One region of the Tissierella carlieri genome, then DNA from elsewhere that is predicted to be linked to it. Evidence: riboswitches for the same ligand, from Rfam matches in the RefSeq annotation. Region 1 holds a riboswitch; each other region holds the start of a gene.
The links. Region 1 has a riboswitch for cyclic di-GMP ahead of KQI38_RS22230 (type II secretion system protein). Riboswitches for the same ligand answer to the same signal wherever they lie in the genome.
Positions count from the first base shown of each region.

Region 2: it holds a riboswitch for cyclic di-GMP, as region 1 does, so the genes downstream of both, KQI38_RS06895 (transglutaminase-like domain-containing protein) here and KQI38_RS22230 (type II secretion system protein) in region 1, are expected to answer to the same signal.
Region 3: it holds a riboswitch for cyclic di-GMP, as region 1 does, so the genes downstream of both, KQI38_RS00335 (sigma-70 RNA polymerase sigma factor region 4 domain-containing protein) here and KQI38_RS22230 (type II secretion system protein) in region 1, are expected to answer to the same signal.

Region 1 is NZ_JAHLOH010000016.1:127,269-130,448, forward strand. Features, by position in the region: gene KQI38_RS03120 (type IV pilus twitching motility protein PilT) at 1-349, shown strand, start outside; gene KQI38_RS03125 (type II secretion system F family protein) at 361-1,563, shown strand; cyclic di-GMP riboswitch class I at 1,676-1,767, shown strand; gene KQI38_RS22230 (type II secretion system protein) at 1,986-2,402, shown strand; gene KQI38_RS03135 (hypothetical protein) at 2,784-3,180, shown strand, end outside.
Region 2 is NZ_JAHLOH010000025.1:31,615-34,794, reverse strand. Features, by position in the region: gene KQI38_RS06905 (UvrB/UvrC motif-containing protein) at 1-198, opposite strand, end outside; gene KQI38_RS06900 (CtsR family transcriptional regulator) at 211-672, opposite strand; gene KQI38_RS06895 (transglutaminase-like domain-containing protein) at 774-1,559, opposite strand; cyclic di-GMP riboswitch class I at 1,572-1,646, opposite strand; gene KQI38_RS06890 (hypothetical protein) at 1,837-2,703, opposite strand; gene KQI38_RS06885 (TasA family protein) at 2,761-3,180, opposite strand, start outside.
Region 3 is NZ_JAHLOH010000004.1:35,060-38,239, forward strand. Features, by position in the region: gene KQI38_RS00320 (M56 family metallopeptidase) at 1-477, shown strand, start outside; gene KQI38_RS00325 (S8/S53 family peptidase) at 638-880, shown strand; gene KQI38_RS00330 (hypothetical protein) at 923-1,096, shown strand; cyclic di-GMP riboswitch class I at 1,176-1,263, shown strand; gene KQI38_RS00335 (sigma-70 RNA polymerase sigma factor region 4 domain-containing protein) at 1,661-2,131, shown strand; gene KQI38_RS00340 (hypothetical protein) at 2,694-3,074, shown strand; gene KQI38_RS00345 (recombinase family protein) at 3,168-3,180, shown strand, end outside.

The DNA of each region.
Region 1 (3,180 bases):
GACTATAGATAGGATAATAGATGTGTTTCCACCACATCAGCAGCAACAAGTGAGAGTACAGTTCTCATCAGCTATTCAGGCAATAATATCTCAACAATTATTGCCAAAGTCAGATGAATCTGGAAGAGTGGCTGCCTTTGAAATAATGGTAGCAACATCAGCCATAAGAAATTTAATTCGAGAAGATAAGATTCATCAAATAGATACAGCGATACAGACAGGAGCAAAATATCAGATGCAGCCTATGGATTCATCATTACTTGAGCTCTATAAAAGAGGATTAATATCTAAAGATATAGCTTTAATGCAGGCGATAAATCAAGAAAATATTAGAAAATATATTATTTAGGATGTGACCTTATGATATATAAGTATAAAGCAGTATCTCAAGATGGAGAAATGATAGAAGGATATTTTGAAGGAAATGAGAAGTCGGATGTATTAGCAATGCTAAAGGGAAATAACTATCTGACGGTTTCAATAGAGAAGGACATAGAGGCTGAAGCACAGATAGATATCTTTTCTAGCAAAGTTAAAAAGAAAGATCTAGCAGTATTTTGCAGACAGTTTTATACAATGTTAGATGCTGGTATTGGCATAGTAAAATGTATAGAAATATTAGAGAAACAATCTGAAAATAAAAACTTAATTAAGGCATTAGGAGCATTATATGAAAATGTTCAGAAAGGGTTTACCTTATCTGAAGGAATGAAAAAACATCCCAAGGTATTTCCAGCACTCCTTATAAATATGATTGAAGCAGGAGAAGTCAGTGGAAACTTAGATACAATAATGGAAAGAATGGCAGTACATTATGAGAAGGAAAACAAATTGGAAAACAAAATTAAATCAGCTTTAATATATCCAATAGCATTAGCAGTAGTTTCCATTGCAGTGGTTATATTCTTATTAGTAGCTGTTATGCCGACTTTCATAGGTATGTTTGAATCTAGCGGACAAGCATTACCAGTTCCTACGCAGGTTTTACTTAATATAAGTAGTTGGCTAACAAATTTCTGGTATATATTTATAGTAATAGTTATAGGAATGATAGCAGGATTTGCCACTTTTAAGCAAACACCTATTGGCAGGAATTTTTTAGATACATTAAAGCTCAAAATCCCAATAGTAAAAGATACAAATGTAAAAATAATTACATCAAGATTTACAAGGACTTTATCAACTCTAATATCTAGTGGTATTCCTTTACTTCAATCCATAGATGTGGTAGCTAAAGTGGTGGGAAATAAAGTAATACATGATAGATTAGCAATAGCAGCTGAAAATGTAAGAAAAGGAGTTGCTTTGTCTAGAGCAGTTAACGAAGTGGGAGTATTTTCACCAATGGTAGATTCCATGATAAAAATAGGAGAAGAATCAGGTTCTCTTGATGATATATTATACAAGACAGCAGATTTCTACGATGATGAGGTAGAAGTAGCTCTGCAAAGAATGACTAGCTTAATGGAACCTCTTATGTTAGTTGTTATGGCAGTGGTCATTGGGTTTATAGTTATAGCTATGGCAATGCCAATGTTTGATATGGTGAATACCATACAATAATAAATAATTGAAAATGAACAGTTCACAATTAAAGTGAATTATTAATTTACCAAATATTGACAATACAAAGGGATTATTATAATATAAAATAAATTAAATTAGCGAAAAATGAATATTTCCTCGGCAAAGTTAAGGAAACTTAGCGACGCAAAGCTTGAGTCTAAGGTTATCCAATAGGATAATGATGATCGTTCAGCTGCATAAATAGTTGTATTATTTATGCAGCTTTTTTGTACGATAAAACTGTTTTGATAAATTAAACTTGTAAATTTCTTTGTTTACAAATGAACAGAGTCTGCAGATTTTAAATTGTACATTGTATACTGAGCATTGTGAATTGATAGAATGGTGGTGATTTAGGAAAGAGATCATTGTTGTAATTATATAATTATTTTTAAAATAAAAATTAAGGGGGAAAACAAATGTTGAAATGGATTAACAAGAAAAGAAACAGAAAAGGATTTACTTTAGTTGAGTTAGTGGTAGTTATTGCAATATTAGGGATATTGGCAGCTATAGCTGTACCTAAATTAGGTAAGTCAAGGGTTAATGCAGCTATTGCGGCACATAATGCTAATGTTAGAACACTTGAGTCAGCAGCTACAATGGCGGTAGCAGATAATAAAGTTCAAGAAGAAGAATCTTGGAATGGAACAAAGGATGAAGGGTCTGAGGATTATATGCAAGAATGGCCTAAGATATCTGAACAGTTAAAAGGTAAATCAGTCATATTTGAAGACGGAACTGATAATACGGTTGGAGATGAATATACAGTTACTTTTAAAGATGATGGTTCTTTTATAGTTTCACCTGGAAAGATTAAAGAATTAAAGGAGTAAATAGCATCAATAACAGAACTTATAAAATATGGAAATATAAATTGTACTGCAATAAATATTTACTAACTATTTAAATTCGCACAACAAAATAAGCTAAATAAATAACCATGATAATTTGTATATACGGACTACTAATAGATTCATCTTAAAAGGTATGCATATATGAGTGTACTGCAGGGGCATTCCCTTACTCCTATTATCCTAAATGTAGTACAATCCTTAAATGGTATGACTTAGTACTTTATAATTCTAAAGGGAAAATACAGATATTGTAGGGAGATTTTCTCCCTACAGTGTCAAACTACTGTGCTATGTAACGAGATGTCTAAGGACATTTGGTTAGATAGTATAGATGATATAAATTGATTAAAAGGTGATAGGATGAATTATATAAATAAGAACCTAAAAAGAGTTAAAGGTTTTGTATTGCCAGTAGTTTTAATGGTAATGGTAGTATTGTCAATTTTATTTATTTCGATTATAACAATTGCCCAATCAAATACTAAGCAAGTTACAACTCAAGAAGATAATTTAAGAGCATATTATTTAGCTAGATCAGGTATAGATATAGCATATGCGGCTTTGATGGAGGAAAAAGATGGTGATTTAAAGATATATAAGTTTATAAAAGATACGAAAGATACCTTGACTCATAAAAAACTTGCTTTACCTAATGAGATAAATCCTGTTGGATATGTAGATATAGAAATCTCAAAGGAAGATGATGAAATTAAAATTCATGCTGCTGCCAAAACAGCAAAGGGATCTGGAACTTCAT
Region 2 (3,180 bases), on a different contig from region 1:
CTTTATTTCTTCTTTCCCTTCCTGCATTGACCCTATAAGCCCAGTAAAAATCTTTTGAAAAGAGAAAGGAAACTCAAAATCTAAATCGTTATTTTTCTTAGCACAAGAATCACATAGATGCATTTCTTCTATACTACCATTGATTATTTTAGTAAAATGAATAGTTGCATTGTTTTTTTCACAGGCCTGACATAACAAGAATAACACCTCCTATTTAACAAGAATAAGCAAAATGTTTTTTAAAACATCAGCTCTTAATTTATTACGATTATTTACATCTTCTTTATTTAAAGCCCTATCTCCTATTGCAGCTTTCATAATATCGCCTTCTCTCTCGCTAATAAATCCTTCTTCAATTAGTCCATCAATTATATGATATGCTTTATTTTTTGTAATTGATTCACCAATAATGTCAACTATAATAGTATTAATATCTTCATTTTCATCTATTCCTACTTTTATAATCTTAATATACCCACCTCCACCCCTTCTACTCTCAATATAATAGCCTTTATAAGGGGTAAATCTGGTGGTTAATACATAATTTATCTGGGAAGGTGCACAATCAAACCTTTCAGCTAATTCATTCCTCTGTATTTCTATTGTACTATCTTCCGCCATCTCTATCATAGATTTAATAAATCTCTCTATCATATTACTTAGGCCAGGCATATAAATCCTCCTTTGACTTTGACTTTCTTTGTCCTTCTTGTCAAAAATATTTGCTCTGCTGGATTTTTCTCATCTTTAAGAGCAAATAAAATTTTATTATACTAATATTCTCTTACATTATTATACTCAATAGCATCTTTAATCATACTAATCTTTACATTATCTTTTTTCAAAGCAGCATCATATGTGGTATCTATAACAACCCACTTCCCATCTAAGAACACCTGATTCCAAGCATGATATTCTTTTAAATCACTCTTATATCCTTTTACTAGTTTAGTTGGTATTCCAAGGGATCTTAGCATACCCGCAAAAAGAGCTGCATAATCATAACATATTCCAGATTTATCATCTAATACCTTATCGATTTCTGGTACGTAATCATTTGATAATCCCTTAATTTTATTATAATCATATTTTATATTATTTACAATATATTTATAAATAGATTCTATTTTTTCCTTATCTGTGTTTTTTCCCTTAGTTAGATTTTGGGCCAATTCTATTACTTTTTCCTTATCATCCCAATAAACTGGTTGTGTAGAAGCCAAATATATTTCACTTAAATTATTATTTATAACATTTATATCCTGTTTTTGAACTACCTTATATTTATCTCCAGATGTATTTTGCAATATTTTTATTGTATATGTTCCTTTTCCTAATTGTAGAGGAATTATTTCAACTGTTTTATTTAGACTATAATAGTACTTTTCACTTTCTTTTTCAACCATAATTCTCATACCTTTATCCTCTTTTAAACTTTCAACTTTAACAAGATTGTCATCTAAAGCCGATATTGTATATAGAGATTCCCCAATAGCTTGTCCTGCAAAAGCAAATAGAAAAACAAGTATATATATTATGGAAAAATATCTTCTTTTCATTTAAACTCTCCTTTCGGTAGCTGGCTGCCTTCTTTAGGCCCTATAGCTTTGCGTCCTTGAGTTTCCTCAAGTTTGCCTTTATCGCTTGACAGTTTACAAAAGATATTCTTACACTTTTGTACTTGTCATATAATTTGAATATTAAGTTAACATAATTCTAACATATTAATTCCAAGGTTTAAAAGTTAATTTTTTGTAATAATTTAATTCTATTTTATTTAAATATACACATCTTAGATGCCTATATAAACAAAATAGCTGGAAGATTAGTTTCCAGCTATTTTTTCCTCTTAAATCCCATCTGAACTCCTATGAATAAAAATAACATTCCTGCACCGTAGAATAAGCTAGATGGAATTTCACCAGTTCTTGGCATTTTCAAAACTGATTGTGGAATTTTCTCTTCTATTATTTCTTCCTCTTCAATTATTTTAGGTGCAACTTCTGGAATTTTCTCTCCTATTATTTCTTCCTCATTTTCTTCTGGTATTGTTTCCGGAATCCTATCTTCTATTATTTCTTCCTGTTCCTCAAATTCCTCTGATTCCTCTGGTTTTTCTGGTTCTTCTGGTTCTTCTGGTTTTTCTGGTTCTTCTGGTTCTTCTGGTTCTTCTGGTTCTTCTGTTGGAACATCAGATTCAGCTATAAAAATCCACTTTACCTCTACTCCCGCACCCTGAAATTCATTACCTGTTTCTGGTCCCGGTAAATAAACTGCCGCATTTAAATCCTTAATATCATTAGGATTAAATACTCCTAAACTGATACTAGAAGTAGCAAAATCTTTCATCGATCCAGAGTAAACTATATTCCCATGAAGATACACTGTCAAATTTAATTGTTCAAATAAATCTATATCTCCTTCTTCTGGAATTGGACTCATTCTTTCCGCCCTCATATATAGATAAAATGACGATCTGTAATTATTTTTTATAGTGATCTTGGCCTCTTTTGTATCACCTGGATTTAATCTATTTAAATCAAACAATTTTGTACTAGTTGGTATTATCTCCAATCCTAAATCAGTTCCTATTAGCTCCAAGTCTTCAGCATAAGAAATACTACGACCAAATGAATTTAAAGTTCCTAGAACTAAGGAAAGAACTCCTATAAAGATAAATGTTTTAGATAAAAATCTCCTCATATCCTACCCTCCTTACGAGGTATTTCTAAGGAAGGCATATGCCTTCCTTAGATTATATTATGGTAATACTTCTAGACCTAGATCAACTGGGTTAATGCCCCATTGGTCATTGATTGCACCATTAGTTGCTTGAATTGCTTCAGCTTCTACTGTTAATGTAAATGTAGCATCTTGATATTCATTCCCCATTTCTCTGCCTTTAAATTTTACTTCTTCTATTACATTTGATGTAGCAGCTCCTGGCTGTACTATATTTTTATAATAATACCATCCATCTCCACCGTCAATCCAATCAGATAATATTGTGTATTCTACAACATCAACTGGTAATTCCGGATTAAATTCAGGAGTTAATTTAACTCTTATATATGCTCTTTTTGAACCAATATTCTCAACACGCACTACCTTAGAATGTGTATCTCCTGGATTCACATTTTCTATACCATTCTCTGGAAACTCATCAATTAAATTAATATC
Region 3 (3,180 bases), on a different contig from region 1:
GGAACTTATCCAGTAACATTGACACAGCAAGATCTGCACTTCTTAAGTATCACATTAAATGCATCTATCACTGAAAATGCAGTAAAACATATGCAGCAGTATACAGATGAAGTTATGCGTCCGTATATATCTAACAGCATAAATCGAGAGTTGACTACTCCAATATCTGGAGGTAATACAGAAATGACAACTTTCCAAGCGACAATTGAATATACCCTATGCTATGATATACTTGATGAAAATAACCTTACTGTCGCAGAGCGTGACCGGGCCTTGATGGGATTAATAAATGGAGTTCGAGCATTTATCTATAGCAAGAGTGAAGATGAATTGGTTGGAGGTAAGGCTGCTTTAGAATCCAAAATTGACAGGTTAGAAAAGCAATATAGCAATAAGCGGATACAGCTAAGTGTAGAAAATCTTATTTATCAAATACATGATGAACGGGATGTAGAAGCACTTCGACATAATAATTAAGAGCATCATCCATTCATCTTTGTCATCCAATAATTATTATAAAAAACTCTGGAGAAGTACCAGAACTATGTTTCGATTATTGATGATGGTGTAAATCCGTTATTAATCCTGAAGAATTGTTATTGTTATGAAGTTGCCGACATAGAAGTGAAAGCCGTTCATGCCAGACGGTATAGGTCACGCCACGAGAATAGCATCAGTTATTGATGAAAAATGTGAGTATGGAGTTACTATATATAGTATTAAGATTTTTGAGCATACTCTTGAGCCAGTAAATTTCGAAAAACTTGTTATCGCGTTAAATTGGTGTCTTATAAATGATATTGATGTTATTAATCTCAGCATGGGATCAGTTCAATTTACTGACAGAGTCAGATTTGTAGAACTTATGACTGAAAACTAGAAAAGCGAAATTATTGTTGTCTCAGCGTATAGTAATGATGATTTGCTCACATTTCCGGCCTCTCTGAATTCTGTTATAGGTGTTAAACATGATACATTTGGATTTTTACAACCTACTGATCATATTTATTGTGAAAAACCAATCGATGGAATCGATGTAGTTAGTGGATGTCAAGATTCGTTTTTTGGAGTGTATCATGAAGAATATAATAGCTAGATTATTGATGGTAGTTTTTATTTTTCTGTACTTTTGAATTTCCTATTAACCTTATATTTTATATAATTTAAGATATAAATAGAGTTAAGGGCAAACCTGTCAAAAGACAGGGACGCAAAGCTATAGGATCTAAGATGCTGTTGCATTATGATAGCCTGGCTGCCAGAAGTTCCAAGTCATAAAAAAGACCTGCTCTTTTCTAAAAGGGCAGGTCTTTTTATGCATAAGCGGCTTTTGATTGAACATGTTTTATTGGATATCACCCTTTTGCTATTGACCAAGGTGAAAGTGAGGTACAAAGATGAATCTCATACACATATGTTTTTTTGGGAGGTTGAATTGAAGATGTTCTATCTACATATGGCCTTCTAACAACTTCATATTACAAGAAGCCAACAGTTTGCCAAAGGCATTCTGCTGGCTTTTTTTGTTCGACAAAAAGGCACCAGTTCCGACCAATAAGGTTACTTTTCGATTGGAAGCCTTTTATTTTATATAAAAAACTGCTGGAACTGACCCGCTGTAGATCTCCGCCGCTTGTTCTTCATTTTGGATTTAAAAATCATGAAATGGAGGACAAGCCCTATGGTTAAACGAAAAAGAAGAACAAATTATAGCCAGGAATATCCTGACTTAAGTAAAGAAATTATTGAGGTGTTGAAAAAAAGTGACCGAAAGATGGAGTATCAACAATATGACCTGAAGGCAGAACGATGCAGAATTGATTATGCAAGGCAAACTGTAACTTACATACCAAGCCGCGAGGATTCCTATGAACGGCTATTGGTGGAGAATCGGCAGTTTGCAGCTGAAGGTGAAAGTGTTGAGGATGCGGCAGTAAAGTCAATAATGATTGAGAAAATGAGGACCTGTCTAAAACTACTTACTCCAGCGGAACAAGAGCTAATCACCGAGTTATATTTTAAAGGTAAGAGCGAGCGACAATTATCGAAAGAAACACATATTCCCTATATGACTATTCATGACAGAAAGGTTAGAATTCTTAATAAATTAAAAAAACTTATAGAAAAATAAAAATATTTCCGTGCACCCCCCTCACTCAACGTGGAAGTAAGTGAGGGGGTTTTTTTATTCTCCCTTTTGCTCCTTGAAAATTTCATATCCGGTAACTTAAATACATGAGCTGTTCAGCCGTGATGAGCGGCAGCGACTTTGATGGGCGCGCCAAGACTGCCTGCGGATGGGTAACGGACATCCGTCGAACCGATGGCATCGAAGGTTACGAGCGATAAAGCCCGTTCATAAAACGGTCTGTGGTGGACCGTATCGCAATGAAATGGACAGTGATAATGCTACTTCCGCCCAGCCACAGACATCGCAATGGGGGCGGCTCGCAGAGATCCTGGGAGAGGTGAAATTCCTATGGCGTTTGCTTAACCAGCAAATCATTTATGTTGCCGCCCTGTAAGCCGTAAGGCTTTTGTGCTTCGGGAAGTAGTGTCGAATAGAAGCATTGTAATAGTTTTAAAATGAAGAACAAGCAGATCGTTTGATCTTAGAAACTATGCTGCAGGGGATTTATTCCCTGCAGCATCCTTGTAAGATTAAACAGAAAAAAGAACAAGGAGGAATCATTATGGAAAATCAAAAAATGGATGAGCTAATTGGCAAGGATATGGTTATTGGCTATGTATACGACTATGACGGAAACCGTAAAGCATATTATTTTGATAATACTCCGTCTAACATTGCCAGTTTCATCATGCTGCACAAGGAAAACACAGATAAAATGATTTTAACGGATATTGCTGACCGCTTGGTTTTGAATACTTTCAGAGAATTCATCAACCAATGCCCGGATCAAAAACTACTGCAGGAGATTCTGAAAGACTTGCTCCCTATGCAGATGGGTGAGAAAGATACAGTCGAATTTCTGATTGTGGATGAAGCGGAGTATCAAGCTTTTTTAGATGAAGAAGAGAGGCAAGTGGTAGAGGCAGAACTTCAGATGTTGTAGTCACTGCTGAGCTACATGAGTAAGCATTGATTAGGCGATAGGATACAATATTCCTCTCGCCTGTTTTTTTAGAATTAGAACGGAGGGTTATTTATGAAGGAAAAGA